Regions from separate parts of the Thiocapsa sp. C2-2m genome, predicted to be linked through region 1. Evidence: predicted binding sites of a transcription regulator. Region 1 holds the regulator's gene; each other region holds the start of a gene.
The links. The regulator FNR, encoded in region 1, switches genes on or off when oxygen is low (the NO sensors DNR and NnrR bind a similar motif). The targets are predictions, from matches to a motif close to TTGATNTANATCAA.
Positions count from the first base shown of each region.

Region 1 (3,634 bases):
GTGCTGCGTGGGCTTGGTCTTGATCTCGCCGGCGGTGCGGATATAGGGCACCAAGGTTAAATGCATGAAGAGCGCGTTCTCGCGCCCCTCCTCCACCCGCATCTGGCGGATCGCCTCGAGGAAGGGCAAGGATTCGATGTCGCCCACGGTGCCGCCGATCTCGACCATGGCCACGTCGGCGCCCTCGGCGCCCAGACGGATCGCCTGCTTGATCTCGTCGGTGATGTGCGGGATGACCTGGACCGTCCGCCCGAGATAGTCGCCGCGCCGCTCCTTGCGGATGACGCTCTCGTAGATCTGCCCGGTCGTGAAGTTGTTGTTGCGACCCATCGGGGTGCGCAGGAAGCGCTCGTAGTGGCCGAGATCCAGGTCGGTCTCCGCCCCGTCGTCGGTCACATAGACCTCGCCGTGCTGGAACGGACTCATGGTGCCCGGATCCACGTTGATATAGGGATCGAGCTTGATCATGGTCACCCGCAGGCCGCGAGCCTCCAACAGCGCCCCGAGAGACGCCGACGCGATGCCTTTACCGAGCGACGAGACAACACCGCCGGTGATGAAGATGAACTTGGTCATGGGGGTCGAGGAGGCAGTCGAGGGCGATGGCCCGTATCCGCCGACACGCTACCAAAATCCCCGGATCCGCTCAACGGGGATACAGGCGCGCGCTGACCCGAGCACTCGGGACGACCATCGCACGCCCGAACCCTGCCGCCGGCCCCGGGCCGGCCCCGGCAAACTTCACAAAATCCAGAGATCTGGGTATATTTGACGGCGTTTCGCAAGTCACGAAACACACCCTCTCGGCGCTGCCGGCGCTCGTCAGGATCGGGCGGCGTCGCAGCGGCCTTGATCGATGTTGTTGATGATGAATGTCAAATGTCAATAGAGGAGCGTCAACGATGCATCAAACAGCGAAATTGTTGAGTGCCGCCGTAATCGCAGGCGCCGCCGCCTTCGCCGTGAGCCCGGCCCAGGCGTGGTGGGGACCGGGTTGGGGCGGTCCGGGCTACGGCGGCTACGGGCCCGGTTATGGCTCCGGTCTCGGCGACTTGTTCGGCGACATGCTCGGCGACGGCTGGGGCGACTTCAACATGAACATGAGCGGCGGCGGTCGCGGCTACGGACGTGGTCGCGGCTACGGACGCGGCTACGGTTACGGCTATCCAGGCTACGGTTACGGTTACCCCGGCTACGGCTATGGCTATCCGGGTTACGGCACCCCCTACTACGGCGTGCCGTATGCTGCGCCCTACGCCGCGCCCGCTGCCCCCGCGACCGGCGAAGCGAAGTAAGCCGAACGCCGATTCGTCAGGCTCGCGTCAAGGCCGCGCCCGCGAGGGCGCGGCCTTTTCTTGCGGGTTCAGGTCGACCCGATGACAAGAAGATAATCTTCGCTTGATCCAGATCAAACGACGGTTCAAAATCAGGCGATCGAAGATTGTGGGGCGATGCTGTGAGCCATCATAAAGTCATCTCGTTGGAGACCATTCGCATCGCCTGCAGGAACTGCTCCCTGTCGTCGCTCTGTTTGCCGATGGGCCTTGCACCGGACGATGTGGAGCGACTCGACGAGATCGTAAAGCGAACACGACCGCTTCACCGGGGTGACTTTTTGTTTCGCGACGGGGACCGATTTCGTTCGCTCTATGTTGTGAAGACCGGCTCCGTGAAGACCTTTGCCCCCAGCCCCGAGGGCGGCGAGCAGGTGCTGGGTTTTCATCTTCCGGGCGAGGTGATCGGGTTGGATGCGATCGACAAGGACATCCACGCCTGCTCGGCCAAGGTGCTCGAGACATCCGCCATCTGCGAGATCCCTTTCACCCGGCTCGAAGAGCTCACGGCGACCATTCCAAGTCTTCAGCATCAGATGTATCGGCTGCTCAGCAAAGAGATCGGGCACGACACGGACATGCTCTTGCTCCTCGGTAAAAAGAACGCCGAAGAGCGGCTCGCCGCCTTCCTGCTTAGCCTGTCCAAGCGACTGCACAAACGCGGATTGTCCGCGACCGACTTCTATCTGAGCATGTCCCGACACGAGATTGGTAACTACCTGGGTCTCGCCGTCGAGACCGTCAGCCGACTCTTCACGCGTTTCCAGGACGATGGCCTGATGAACGTCGACCGCAAGCACATTCAGTTGCTCGACGTGGACACGCTGGAGTCGCTGGTGGGCGGCGCCGGGCAGAATCGGCGCCAACAGCAGCAGAGCTAAACTGCGCCCGCTGCGGCTTTGGGATGCTCGTCGGACTGGATCTGCCCCGGAGCGATCGACAACCCTCGGAGTCGGCGCAGTTTAGGAAATTGAAACGATAAAATTCCAAACGGCGTCTCCGCCGAGACTGCGGGGTTCCAAAAGACCACACAGGATCTCGATGACGCATCTTGCGCCGGGCGCGGTTTAGACCGCGAGCGGTGTCATCCCTCGGCGCGAAGCCAAAGACAACCTTCGGCACTTGCCGCCTGGATCGCCGCGAGTCGCTCGGCGTGGGCGGCGAGCGCGGCCGGATCGGCCTGAGTCACCCGCAATCGCGGCCGACTCGGATCCAGTCGGCCGCGCTGCCGAGCGTTCGGCCCGGCATGAGACGGCGTCGCGAGATCCTCCCCGAGACTCAAGGCCACCTGCCCACCGGTCATGGCGAGATAGACATCCGCCAGGATCTCGGCATCGAGCAGAGCCCCGTGTAGGTCGCGATGGCGATGATCCACGCCGTAGCGCTTGCACAAGGCATCGAGGCTGTTGCGCTGCCCCGGATGGATGCGCCGAGCCATGAGTAGCGTATCCATCACCTCGCATCGATCCCCGATCCGCGGTACTTCGGCATTCCAGCCGGTAATCTCGCGATCGAGAAACCCGAGATCGAAGGCCGCGTTGTGAATGATCAGCTCGGCCCCTTCCAAATAGTCCAGGAAGCCCTCGGCGATCTCGGCGAAGCGCGGCTTGTCGGCGAGAAAGGCGTTGGTGATCCCGTGCACGTCGGAGGCGCCCGCATCGATCTGGCGATCCGGCTGAAGATAGCGGTGGAAGTTGTTTCCGGTCAGGCGGCGGTCGATCAGCTCGACACAACCGATTTCGATGATGCGATGGCCAGCCTGGGGGTCGAGACCCGTGGTCTCGGTATCGAGCACAATCTGTCTCATTTAAACCGCGTCCTAAGTGAAACCCGCCGCGTTGCAGGAAAGCAAATCCCCGAGGACTCCAAATGGCTCGTACCTGACGCGGTTTAAAGAGAAAAATTCCGATATCTGAATCGCGTCTGCGCCGAAGTCAGCCGAGTCACGCGACGCCGAGTCGACGCGAAGACCGCGCATGTCATGCCGGACGCGATTCAGCCCCCGATCCCGCGATTTGCCAGTCGGTCCGCACGCTCGTTCTCGGCATGACCGGCATGGCCCTTGACCCACTTCCAGCGCACCTGATGGCCGCCGATCGCGGTATCCAGACGCTCCCAAAGGTCGCGATTCTTCACGGGCTTGCGTTCGGCCGTCTGCCAGCCGTTGCGTTTCCAACGCGGCATCCATTCCTCGACCCCGCGTTTGACGTATTGAGAGTCGGTGACGATCTCCAGACAGGTCGGACGCTTCATGGTCTCCAGCGCCATGATGACCGCCATCAGCTCCATGCGGTTGTTGG
Region 1 is NZ_JBBWVD010000001.1:189,163-192,796, forward strand. Features, by position in the region: gene AADX97_RS00830 (CTP synthase) at 1-576, opposite strand, end outside; gene AADX97_RS00835 (sulfur globule family protein) at 903-1,295, shown strand; gene fnr (fumarate/nitrate reduction transcriptional regulator Fnr) at 1,457-2,215, shown strand; gene dnaQ (DNA polymerase III subunit epsilon) at 2,419-3,141, opposite strand; gene rnhA (ribonuclease HI) at 3,330-3,634, opposite strand, start outside.

Region 2 (3,634 bases), on a different contig from region 1:
GTTTAGTAGTTAGTGGGTCACTCCGGATGCGCCGCGGGCATCTCGCCCGGGGCCGCATCGGCACGGGCCATCGCCCGGTCGATATAGGCGATCAAGGACTCGGCTTCTTCGCGCTTTGCGGGGTCGATGCGGATCGCCTCGTCCAACGCCGCGCGTGCCAATCCGTAACGCCCGCTATGCAGATAGGCCACCGACATGCCGATAAAGGCGTTGGCATTGTTCGGGTCCAGCCTCAGGGTCTCGCGAAACCGCTCAATCGCGCCCGGATACTCCTGCTGCATCAACAGCGCACCGCCGAGTCTCAGTCGCGCCAGCGCCGAGGTCTGATCCAGTGCGACCGCCTCCTGCAGGACGGCGACGGCGGCCGGAAGCTCCCCGGCCTGAAGCTTGGCCTCGCCGTCTCGGATCAAAGCCTCGGCATCGGCGGCAAGTGTCGCTGTCGAGACCAGCAACAGGGCAAGGAAGACGATCGGAATCGTGCGCATCGGTGGCTCTCGGGGGCTGGGCGCTCCCGGACGCGAGAGCGGAGGGTTGAAACCGGAAGGGGGTTTGGATGATCGCTGATCGGGAGTGGGCACGGCGTCGCCGGCAGGTCATGTAGGGGCGACTTAAGTCGCCCCTACAGCCGAGCGCTCGGCGCCTTACTTCAAGGATCCCTCGCCATAACGCGCCTCGAAGCCTTTACGGACCACATCGAGCTGATCCTTGCTCATGCCGTTGAAATACCAGTCATGCCCGTCGATCGGCTTGAAGTATTCCTCCAGCAGGGCGACCGCGAACTCTTCATTGCCGTCCTTCTTGATCACCACCTCTTTGAGCTCCGGGATCCATTTGAAGTAGGTGTGCTGGGCGACCTCGTACATGCCGTGCCACCAGGTGTAGTCCGGTCCGCTCATGGATGCACCGTGACGCGCGCGACGACCCTCGTGATGCCAGATCTCCCACCAAGTCCACTCGATCTTCTCGTCGAAGGGCGCACCCGTGATATAGCCGTCATCCTTGAGTCGAACCATCATGGCCGCGATCGGCTTGGCGAACTTATCGTTGTAGAGGTCAACCACGTCGTCGAACTGCTTGTAATGGCCCGTGATCACGCTCTCGGCATGACAGCCGAAGCAGACCTTTTCCATCTTGGCGCGCCGATCCTTCCAAGTCAGCACCTCGATGACCTTTGAGCCCTTCGCCTCGTCGCCCACCGCCGGAATCGGCTGACCCTCGGGCACATCGAACTCCTGTCCGTTCTCCAGTTTGACCAAGTTGATCTTGGTCGAGATCGGCGGACGCAGGGTCCAGGAGATGCGCTCGCCGACGTTGTGCGTGGCCCCGATCCCCGGTCCGGCGCTCATATGGCAGGTCGCGCAGGTCGGTGCGGCCGAGTAATCCACACCCGCGACCCATTTGCGTGAATCGAGGTTCATCTCGTCGACCTTGGCGCGGTAGATGATGCCGTGCTTGGATTCGTTGTAGACCTCGATCTGCGGATGATCCGGTCCGACATGGCATTTTCCGCAGGTATCGGGGGTGCGCGCTTGAGCCCGCGAGAAGCGATGCCGACCGTGACAGGCCGTGCAGGAGCCGAGGCTGCCGTCCGGGTTGATCCGGCCGATGCCGGTGTTGGGCCAGGTCCCGGGCGTCGGGCGACCCTTGTTCTTGCCTTCGGTGTAGAACTCCAACTCGCCGCCGTGACACTGCTTGCAGCCGGCGTTGACCGCGGCGGGTCCGCCGATGACCTCGCCGAGCAGATTGTCGAGCGAGCCCAGGATCTGACCGGCTTTCGCGTGATGGGAGCCGTCCATCTCCTCGAACTCGGTCTGGTGACAGGTCGAGCAGTTCTTCGGCGTCACCACGATGGAGATGAACTCGCCCTCGTGCTTGAAAGCATCGATCGCGCCTTCTTCACGCTGATGACAGTCCAGACAGTGCACGCCGGCCTGACCGTGCGCGCTGTGGTTCCACTCCCAGTAAAGACCGGGGTTCTCGGTCATATGACAATCCACGCACTCCTCACCGCGTGGATCCCCCCAGTCGACCCCTGCCTGACCGGTTGGACGTGCCGCCTCGACCGTGACGGCGAGGGTGAGAAGCCCGATGGCGAGACCCAATCGGGCGAGACCGACCCGACCCAGGCCCACGGGACTCGGTCCGCGAGGATGTTGCTTCATAGTGCACTCCGGATTCTTTAGTTATGGATCCCGTCCTTGGGCCAGTCGGCGAGCTCTCGCGCTGACGACCCCCCGCCTGATCGACCGACACGCGCCGAAAAAACAACGTGCGCTCATCGGACTTGGCGATCACCCCTATCGGCCCGGACGATGCCGAGAGGATTTCCTGGCGTCCTTGATCCAAGTCAAATTTAGCAAACGGTTGATGGATGGTTGATCTTTGTCAATACACTGCCTCCGATCGGACTTGCGCCGGATGGACCGCCCACCGTGCCGCCGATGCCGATTCCGGAACGGATCGGCCTTGATCTACATCAAGGCCGATCCCTCGGGAGTCGTTCAAGGTGCTGCGAAAACAACAATGATCCTCCGGTCGCAACCATCTCGACATCCGCAACCCGGAGGCCTGTCGACCCAAAGGAGAGAGTGCCATGCCAGTATCCACGCGGAGCCACGCCCTGTGCGTCGCGCTCCTGATCGGGACGCTCCCGAGCCTGCCGCTCCATGCCGAGGAGGTCCGCTCCGAAGGCATGCTCGCCAACACCTGCGCGGGCTGTCACGGCACGCTCGGCGCAAGCGCCGGGGAGGTCATGCCCACCATCGGCGGGATGGACAAGGGCTATCTCGTCGCGGTGCTCACCGACTACAAAACCGGTCGGCGACCCTCGACCATCATGGGCCGCATCATGCAGGGCTATGGCGACCAAGAGATCAGCGCGATCGCAAGCTTCTACGCCGCGCAGCCTTGGGTTTCCACCGACCGTGTCGCCGTCGCGGATCAACTCGCCGAGGCCCCGGCCCTGCACGAACGCTATTGCGAGAGCTGTCATCAAGACGGCGGGCGCTCTCAGGACAAGGAATCGCCGCGCATGGCCGGACAATGGGCGGGTTATCTGGAGTACGCCATGCAGGCCTGTCGCGACGGGGAGCGCTGCCACCCGCGCAAGATGAGGAACCGCGTCGCGGATCTCTCGGACGCGGAGATCGCGGCCTTGGCCCATTTCTACGAGAGTCAGAAATAGGAGGATCGACGAGATGAAAACACTGACCCGTAGAACCTTTCTGCAGTCCTCCATGCTGTCCACGGCCGCCGTGCTTGGCGCTCCGTCGCTCGCCGTCCACGCCGCAACCCCGCCGAAGGCCCGTGTGGTGGTGGTCGGCGGCGGTTACGGCGGCGCCATCGCGGCCAAGTATCTGCGGATGTCGGACCCGGACCTCCGCGTCACCTTGATCGAAAAGGAAGCGGCCTACGTCTCCTGTCCGCTCAGCAACGAGGTGCTCGGCGGCGAGCGCGACCTGGCCAGCCTCACCTTCGACTACCGTGGGCTGACTCGGCGCGGTATCGCCGTGATGCAGGACACCGTCGTCGAGATCGACCCGGCACAACACTTCGTCAAAGGCGCGAGCGGCAACCGCTACAACTACGACAAGTTGATCGTCTCGCCCGGCGTCGATTACGACTGGGGCGCGAT
Region 2 is NZ_JBBWVD010000014.1:48,496-52,129, reverse strand. Features, by position in the region: gene AADX97_RS12490 (tetratricopeptide repeat protein) at 18-485, opposite strand; gene AADX97_RS12485 (multiheme c-type cytochrome) at 642-2,162, opposite strand; gene AADX97_RS12480 (cytochrome c) at 2,594-3,184, shown strand; gene AADX97_RS12475 (NAD(P)/FAD-dependent oxidoreductase) at 3,198-3,634, shown strand, end outside.
Region 2: a site for FNR is predicted at 2,338-2,351, ahead of AADX97_RS12485 (multiheme c-type cytochrome). Genes of this name have one in related genera too.

Region 3 (3,634 bases), on a different contig from region 1:
CCCATTTGCGATGTCGCCAAGGCACATCCCGGCGGTAAATGTCCGAACCGCTCGAGAAGCTCGATCGGTAGGCTTGAAGGGAGTGGAGGCGCCATGTCTTGAACCCGTTTAGTCAGGTTGGACTGCTGTCATCTTGGGCTTGGAGACGGCAGGCCTGACCGGGAGATCCGATTCCGAAACCTGCAGATCGTCCGGAGCGCCACACGCCACGACCTTGACCGGCGTCCCTTTGAAGTTCATATCGGCAGACAGCTCGGGGCGATCCCGCTTCAACTGCGCGATCTCGTCTGCAGTGAGGACCTTGGATGCATCGAAGCCCAGATCCACCTCGGTCGACATTCCCTTCATCTTGAGCCGCTCAAGGTCGTAGAACTTTTTCGACGCCGTGGTCTTGGCGAATGCCTTGAGGCAGCCGAGCATGTAGCGCCTGCGGAACTTGTCCTTGATCCAAGGATACTCCAAGAAGCTCTTGCGCATATAGAAGCGCGCATAATTCTTCAGCACGCCCTTGAGCACCTGCTCGCGCGTCATCGCTTCGGGCTTCATGATCGGCGTCACGAAATTGTACTTCGAGTAGTCGCGAACCTCCACCCTGTCGCCCAACTCCTCGAACAGCTCCGCGAAAGGCCATGGCGTGTACATGTTCCAGTTCGCCATGTCGGGTTTCCAGTCCTGGGCGAGTTTGTAGGTCTCCTCGATGGTCTCGGGCGTCTCGTTCTCGAGACCCATGATGAATTGGACCTCCGCGACGATTCCGGCCTGCTGCAGGAGCTTGACCGCCAGCTTGTTCTGCTCGACCGTGGTCTGCTTGCGGAAGGTGTCGAGGTTCAACTGCGAGACCGCCTCGGTGCCGAGCGAGACATGGACCAGACCGGCCTTGCGATACAAGGGCAGCAGCTCGCGATCGCGCATGATGTCGGTCACCCGCGTGTTGATGCCCCAGTGCAGCGGGAGATCGCGTTTGATCAACTCCTCGCAGAGTGCGACGAACTTCTTCTGGAAGATCGTCGGCTCCTCGTCGGCAAGGATCATGAAGCCGACGTTGTAGTCCCGAACCAGGGTCTCGACCTCATCGACAAACTTCTTGGGATCGCGATGACGATATTTCCGCCAGAACTTCCACTGCGAGCAAAAACGGCAGGTAAAGGGGCAGCCACGCGCGAAGTTCGGCACGGCGACCCGGCAGTTGAGCGGGGTATAGATGTATTTGTCCCAGTCGAGCAGGGACCAATCCGGCGTCAAGGTATCCAAGTCCTCGATGACCGGCCGCGCCGGTGTTGCGACCACCTGGCCGTCGTCGTCGATATAGGCAATCCCCCAGATCCGCTTGCGATCCTTCCGATGGGTTCCCGCCTCGATCGACTGCAGGAGTGCGACCGCGATCTCCTCGCCCTCGCCGCGCACGATGTAGTCGATCCAGGGCGCCTCGCTGAAGACCTGGGTATACATGAAGGTCGGATGGATCCCGCCGAGCACGGTAACACAATCCGGTAGCACCTCTTTGGCGATCTGCAGCGTGGTCTGCGCCTTGTAGATCTGCGGGGTGATGGCGGTGGCGAGCACCACGTCGGGCTGGTTGACTCGAATGATCTCACGCAGTTTCTCATCCGGGATATCGTAGGTCATGGCATCGATGAACCGGATGTTCGTCATGCCCGCGTGCTTGAGCGCACCTCCGATGTAGGCGACCCAACCGGGTGGCCAGTTGCCCGCGATTTCCGCACCACCACAGTGATAATTTGGCTGGATCATCAAAATACGCATGAGAATTCCTCAGGAACGGGTCGAACGGCAAACGGCCCTTCGAGCCTGACCGCATCAGTCCGATCTCGGGCGTAGCCGAGCTCATCGAGCCAGCGGGACCGGCGGCAACACCGAGTCGCGAGGTCACCCGGACGCGGTGCCTCCGCGATGCGTTGGCCTAGAGCTCGAGCCTGTCCGAATCGGGTCGTTTCGTATCGCGCCGTCCAGGCGCGCATTGCTTCACACCTTAGCTGATTCCCGAGCGTCTCGATATGATTCGCGTCAACCGGGCCGGGCGCTGCGACGTCGTCTTCCGCGAGTCGCCGTGATCGACGCGGGCGTAAGCCTAGCCGAGTCTCGGGCTCGGATCAAAGCGCACCTGCGGCCGAGAGTCCCGACACACCCTTGTCCCGGGTTCATGGGTGCTCCGTTATCGGAGCCCCGCCTCGACCGCCCACGGCGCAGCGGCCGGGTGACGGCGAGGCCGTCCGTGGCCGCAACGCTTTTCGGGAGGCGGCCATTCTGCGGGGCGATCCATCGGACCGCGTTCCGCCCCGACCGCCTTCTCCATCCGCTTCCCCGCCCGGTTCCCCGTCGGCATCCCGCGCAGGCAACGCCCAGGCCCAGAGCGCTTCATCCGGCAGGGGAAGCACGAGGAACCAGTGCTCGAGGATCCCCATCGCCAAAAGGGTCGCCACCAGGATCAGGCTCACGACCTCGAACGCGCTCGCACCCGGATTCAGCGCACTGGACACCATTAGAACCACGATCAGGGTGGCAAGGGTCACCGAGATCGGAAACAAGAGGTTCATGCTCCGCTTGGGCATGTAGGACTTCAGATACGCCAGATGCTCGGGCAACCAGTCGTTTAAATTGGGAACACCCAAGAAGAGATTGAGCTTTGCGCTCCAGCGCATCAGCCAGAGCACCACGAAGGTCCAGGTCCCGACCTGATTGGGCTCGCCCCATGTGATCAAGACCAGGAAGGCCACCGCCGAGAGGACCGCGAGCTCATGATAGAGGCTGGTCAGAATGGCGAGACCGAAGCGCTTCCAGGCCGCACAACCGGGTGGGCACGGCGTCTTGCGCGGCCCGGTCAAGAGACCGGTGAAATAGCTCATCTCCAACACGCCCCAGACCACCACACCGGAGGTAAAGGCGATGTAGGCCGCGCTCAGAGAAGTGGATGTGCTGCTGACGACAAGCGCAAAGACGGCAAAGGCCAGCACCGCGGAGCCGCCGAGCATCGTCCAACCAAAGGTGCGACCCGGCAGATTGTCCAGATAGAGCACCACACCCGTGCTGAACCACCAGAGCCCGAGCGCGAAAAGAACGGGGTAACCATATTCGAGCATGCAATTCGCCTTATTCTCTGGCCGATGGCGATCGGAACAACTCTCCTTCCGAGATCACCCCTGCCTTGCAGCGAAGGACCTCGCCGACGCCGGGTCGTGGATCAACCGACGCGTCGCTCGGTTGGCGCCGATCCTGCGGACACGGAATATCGAGGTCGGGGCGTCGGATAATAACAGGCGAGACGCCGCACGAGCATTCTTCGCGTCGTCGCGACGGCGGCCGCGCAGAGGGCAGCGCTCGCCCGAATACCCGGCCACAACCTTACTGAAGCGATGGCTGTGCCGATAGAAATCGGCCGACAGCGGCCTCGTTGGTCGGACCGAATGCCCTGAGATCGATGTAGAAATCGGTCGTTTGATCCTCCAAGGTAAAGCGACCGTTCTCGCGAAGGCTCAGCCGATAAGGTCCATCCAGAGCGACGCTGTGCATCCGACGCTCGCGCTCGAGCGTACGAAGCAGGCCGCGGATGAAACCGTCCTCGCCCGGCGGGAGTGTCTCCAACAGCACCCCGGACTCGGCATCGTAAACCGCCAAG
Region 3 is NZ_JBBWVD010000003.1:161,001-164,634, reverse strand. Features, by position in the region: gene hemN (oxygen-independent coproporphyrinogen III oxidase) at 1-5, opposite strand, end outside; gene bchE (magnesium-protoporphyrin IX monomethyl ester anaerobic oxidative cyclase) at 109-1,764, opposite strand; gene puhE (putative photosynthetic complex assembly protein PuhE) at 2,160-3,098, opposite strand; gene puhC (photosynthetic complex assembly protein PuhC) at 3,361-3,634, opposite strand, start outside.
Region 3: a site for FNR is predicted at 2,016-2,029, ahead of bchE (magnesium-protoporphyrin IX monomethyl ester anaerobic oxidative cyclase). Genes of this name have one in related genera too.

Region 4 (3,634 bases), on a different contig from region 1:
CAGGGCGAGCTGCCTGGCCGTGAAGGCCGCCGGCAAGCCGGCCAGGCGCGGATACTCGCCATCCTTGCCGCCCTGCCCGTACTCGCCATGACAGCCGGCGCAAACATCGTTGATCTCGGCACCCGTTTCAAGATCGGGCTCCAGATCGGTGGCCTGGGCGGAGTAAGCGACGACTTTCCCGGCATGCGCGCCAGCTGAACAGAGCACGAGCGGAACAAGCCAGAGGATCGCGAGGAGGAAGCCGGATGGGCTCGTCCGTTTGATCCAAAACCGCGTCGTCACCTTTTGGTCCGTCACATCCATACCTCCGGATAACGGCGTGTTGCCGGGATGTTGTTCACCACGAGAGCAACGGCCAGCAACATCAGGGGGCCAATCGTCGCTGGAATCAGAACATACAGATAACCGATCGCGTGGATCTCCTCCGAGCCGATCACCGCGATCAGTGCGGTGGCCCCGCCGGGCGGATGCAGCGTCTTGGTTAGATGCATCAGTGCGATGGCGGTCGCAACCGCGACGGCCTGCGCCAGCCAGAGCTCGCCGCCGAGTAGTTGCCAGCTGGTGACCCCGACCAGCGCCGAGATGACGTGTCCTCCGACGAGATTCCGTGGCTGTGCCAACGGACTGCGCACGGCGCCATAGACCAACACCGCGGAGGCGCCCAGCGAGCCGATGGTGAGCGTCAGATCGGTCCCGGAAAACAGCGCCTGATTGATCCAGGCAACCGATCCGATCCCCAGAAAGCCGCCCACCCAGGACCAGAACACCTCCTGATTGCTCACGCGCGGCGGACTGCCTCGCGTGGTTCCGCGCATCTTGCGCAGATACGCCTTCAGTGCAGACGGTGTCTCGGGGCTCACGGCAACGCATCCAGGTGGCACGCGGCGAGGACATCCTGACGCAACAGCAGACCGGCCAGCCGACCCGCGTCATCGACCACCGGCGTGCCGCGGCCTCGATGCTGCGCGAACGCCGCCATGATGCGGCGAAATCCGGCGCCCCGAGACAGTGTGATGGCGGGTGTCGTCATCAGACTGCCGACCGCAGTGGTGGTCAGCTCGTGGACCAGGCGCGAGTCGTCTTCGGCGAGTCGGGCAAGCAGACTCAGCGCGCCGGTACAGCCGATGGCGCGCAGCACATCGGTTTCACTCAAAATCCCCACGACGCGCCCGGCGGCATCCGTCACGGGCAGTGTCTTCAGACTCTGGCGGTCCATCTGCTCGATCGCCTGATGAAGCGAGACGGCGGGGTCGAGCGGCTCACTGACCGCGCGCATCAAGCGACCAGCCACCAGGCCCGCAAAGAGTCGCTCCATGGCATGCCGATGGGCCAGGTGATAGAGTTCCCGGAAATCCTCCGTCGTGATGTCGATATAACCCGAGAGGTGACGCATCGCATCAAAGATGTCCGCATCCGAAAGCTCAACCTCCGGGATGTCGACGCCCTCCATGAGCGCTTCCGCCTGATTGGGTTCCGGGTTGGTTTCGTAGGCCGGCCGCGTCATCACAATCACCTCCTGGCCATGCAGTCACCTCGTTTGTGACGCCGGAGTCTTCAAAACAGAGGATCACCGAACGCGCGCGATCGGACCGGTCGCGACCCCGGACATCCGCTCCGACCACGACCCTGATGCGGATTTGAAACCCGTGAAGACATCCGGGCCTTGACCTGGGTCAATCACAGCACGCCGCCAAAGGCCATCCGGCGGCAAGCCGGTGCGTCCGAGCGATACGGGGACTGGTCGATGCGACGGCGTTACCCCTGAATCCCCCGCCCCCCAGAGAATCGGCACCAGGCTCAGTTATTCAGCAAGCCGGCCGGTCCGCATGGCAGCACGCCGAGCTCCAGGTTGTCCTGGAGTTGGGCGATTTCACCCAGTGCGTCACGGTCGAGGATGGTGACCTGCGCGCCATGGACATCGATCACACCCTGGGCGCCAAGATCCTTGACCACGCGAGAAAAGGTCTCCGGCTGGATCGACAGCCGCGAGGCCAGCACACCCTTGCGAACATCCAGTTTGATCATCCGCCGGTCGGGCGGAATCTTGGCGAGCAGATAGCGGGCAACGCGGCTGCTCGCGCTATGCATGGTCAGGTTGTCGATCTCGCCGATCAACCCGCGCAGACGCTGACTGAGTGATCCGAGCATCAGAAAGCAGGTCTCGACCGACTCACGCAGCATTTGCGCGAAATCCCGTGCGTCCAGACTGATCAGCTCGGTCGGCGCCAGCGCCCCGGCACAGACCGGGTATCTCGGCGCGTTGAGGAACATCAGCGCCTCGGCAAAGGTCTGCCCCGGCGACACCAGCTCGATCACCTTCTCGGCGCCGCTGGGGGAGAGCCGGTACAACTGAATCTGACCCGCAAGCACCAGGTAGAAGCGCTCGGCTGGATCACCCTGACTGAACAGGATCTGCTCCGCCCCGAGCACAACGCGAACGGCATGCCGACTCACACGCTCCAGCTGCTCTGTGCTCAGGCCAGCCAGCAGAGGGGCGGTTTTCAACTCTTCGATCATCTCGGGCCTTCTCGCGCTCTCGCCATGGTTGACGTGACAGACGTCCGTCGTCGCGCCCCGCTTACTGGACCCCGAACGGCCTGTCAACCCGGCACAGAGCCGTAGTTTTCGGAGAAAGCAGGCTCGCTCCACCAAATCCAAGCCCACGAGGCGCAAAGGCGGCTTGATCTGCATCAAGGCATCAGGGCGGTCGGGGCCGTGCAATGCGCTCACCTTTGGATCGATCGACGAGGGACTTTCTCCAGTGGCACAAGTCTTCACGAAATCTATGGCGCGGAACATCTTTTATGGTGGGTCCGTCTTCTTCATCCTACTCTTTCTCGCCCTGACGCTCGACACCTCCTTCGCCTTGCCCGAGCGCGATCAACGCCATCAACTCGATCTGTCGACCGAGGTCGGCCAACGCATCGCCGAAGGCAAGGAGCTGTGGGAGAACAATAACTGTATCGGCTGCCACACCCTGCTCGGCGAAGGGGCCTATTTCGCCCCTGAGCTGGGGAATGTCTATACCCGCTTCGGCAACAACAAGGAGGCGATCAAGGCCTATATCCAAAGCCGTCCGCCAATGGGTATCCCGGGGCGACGCAGCATGCCTCAGTTCAACTTCAGCAACGAGGAGCTCGACGCGATCGCCGAATTCCTGAAATACAGCTCCGAGATCAATACGGCAGGCTGGCCGCCGAACATTCAGGGCTGATTCGCCGCACCGGAGAATCCATTCGATGAAATATGCATCTCAAGCCGTCGCCAAGCCGTATTTTATTGCTGCGATCGGACTCTTTCTCGCCCAAGTCATCTTCGGGATCGTCCTGGGTATCCAATATGTCGTGGGTGATTTCCTCTTTCCGGAGATCCCCTTCAATGTCGCCAGGATGGTGCACACCAATACGCTGATCGTCTGGCTATTGATGGGCTTTATGGGCGCGGCCTATTACCTGATCCCCGAAGAGAGCGAGCGCGAGCTATATGCCCCCTGGCTGGCGGTCGTCATGTTCTGGATCTTCCTGATCGCCGCCGCCCTGACTGTGATCGGCTATCTTGCGGTCCCCTACGCGCGACTGGCCGAGATGACGGGCAACGACATCCTGCCGACCATGGGGCGTGAGTTTCTGGAGCA
Region 4 is NZ_JBBWVD010000014.1:82,124-85,757, reverse strand. Features, by position in the region: gene AADX97_RS12670 (c-type cytochrome) at 1-297, opposite strand, end outside; gene AADX97_RS12665 (HPP family protein) at 294-860, opposite strand; gene AADX97_RS12660 (HPP family protein) at 857-1,504, opposite strand; gene AADX97_RS12655 (Crp/Fnr family transcriptional regulator) at 1,798-2,517, opposite strand; gene AADX97_RS12650 (cytochrome c) at 2,786-3,214, shown strand; gene AADX97_RS12645 (cbb3-type cytochrome c oxidase subunit I) at 3,240-3,634, shown strand, end outside.
Region 4: a site for FNR is predicted at 1,664-1,677, ahead of AADX97_RS12660 (HPP family protein). Genes of this name have one in related genera too.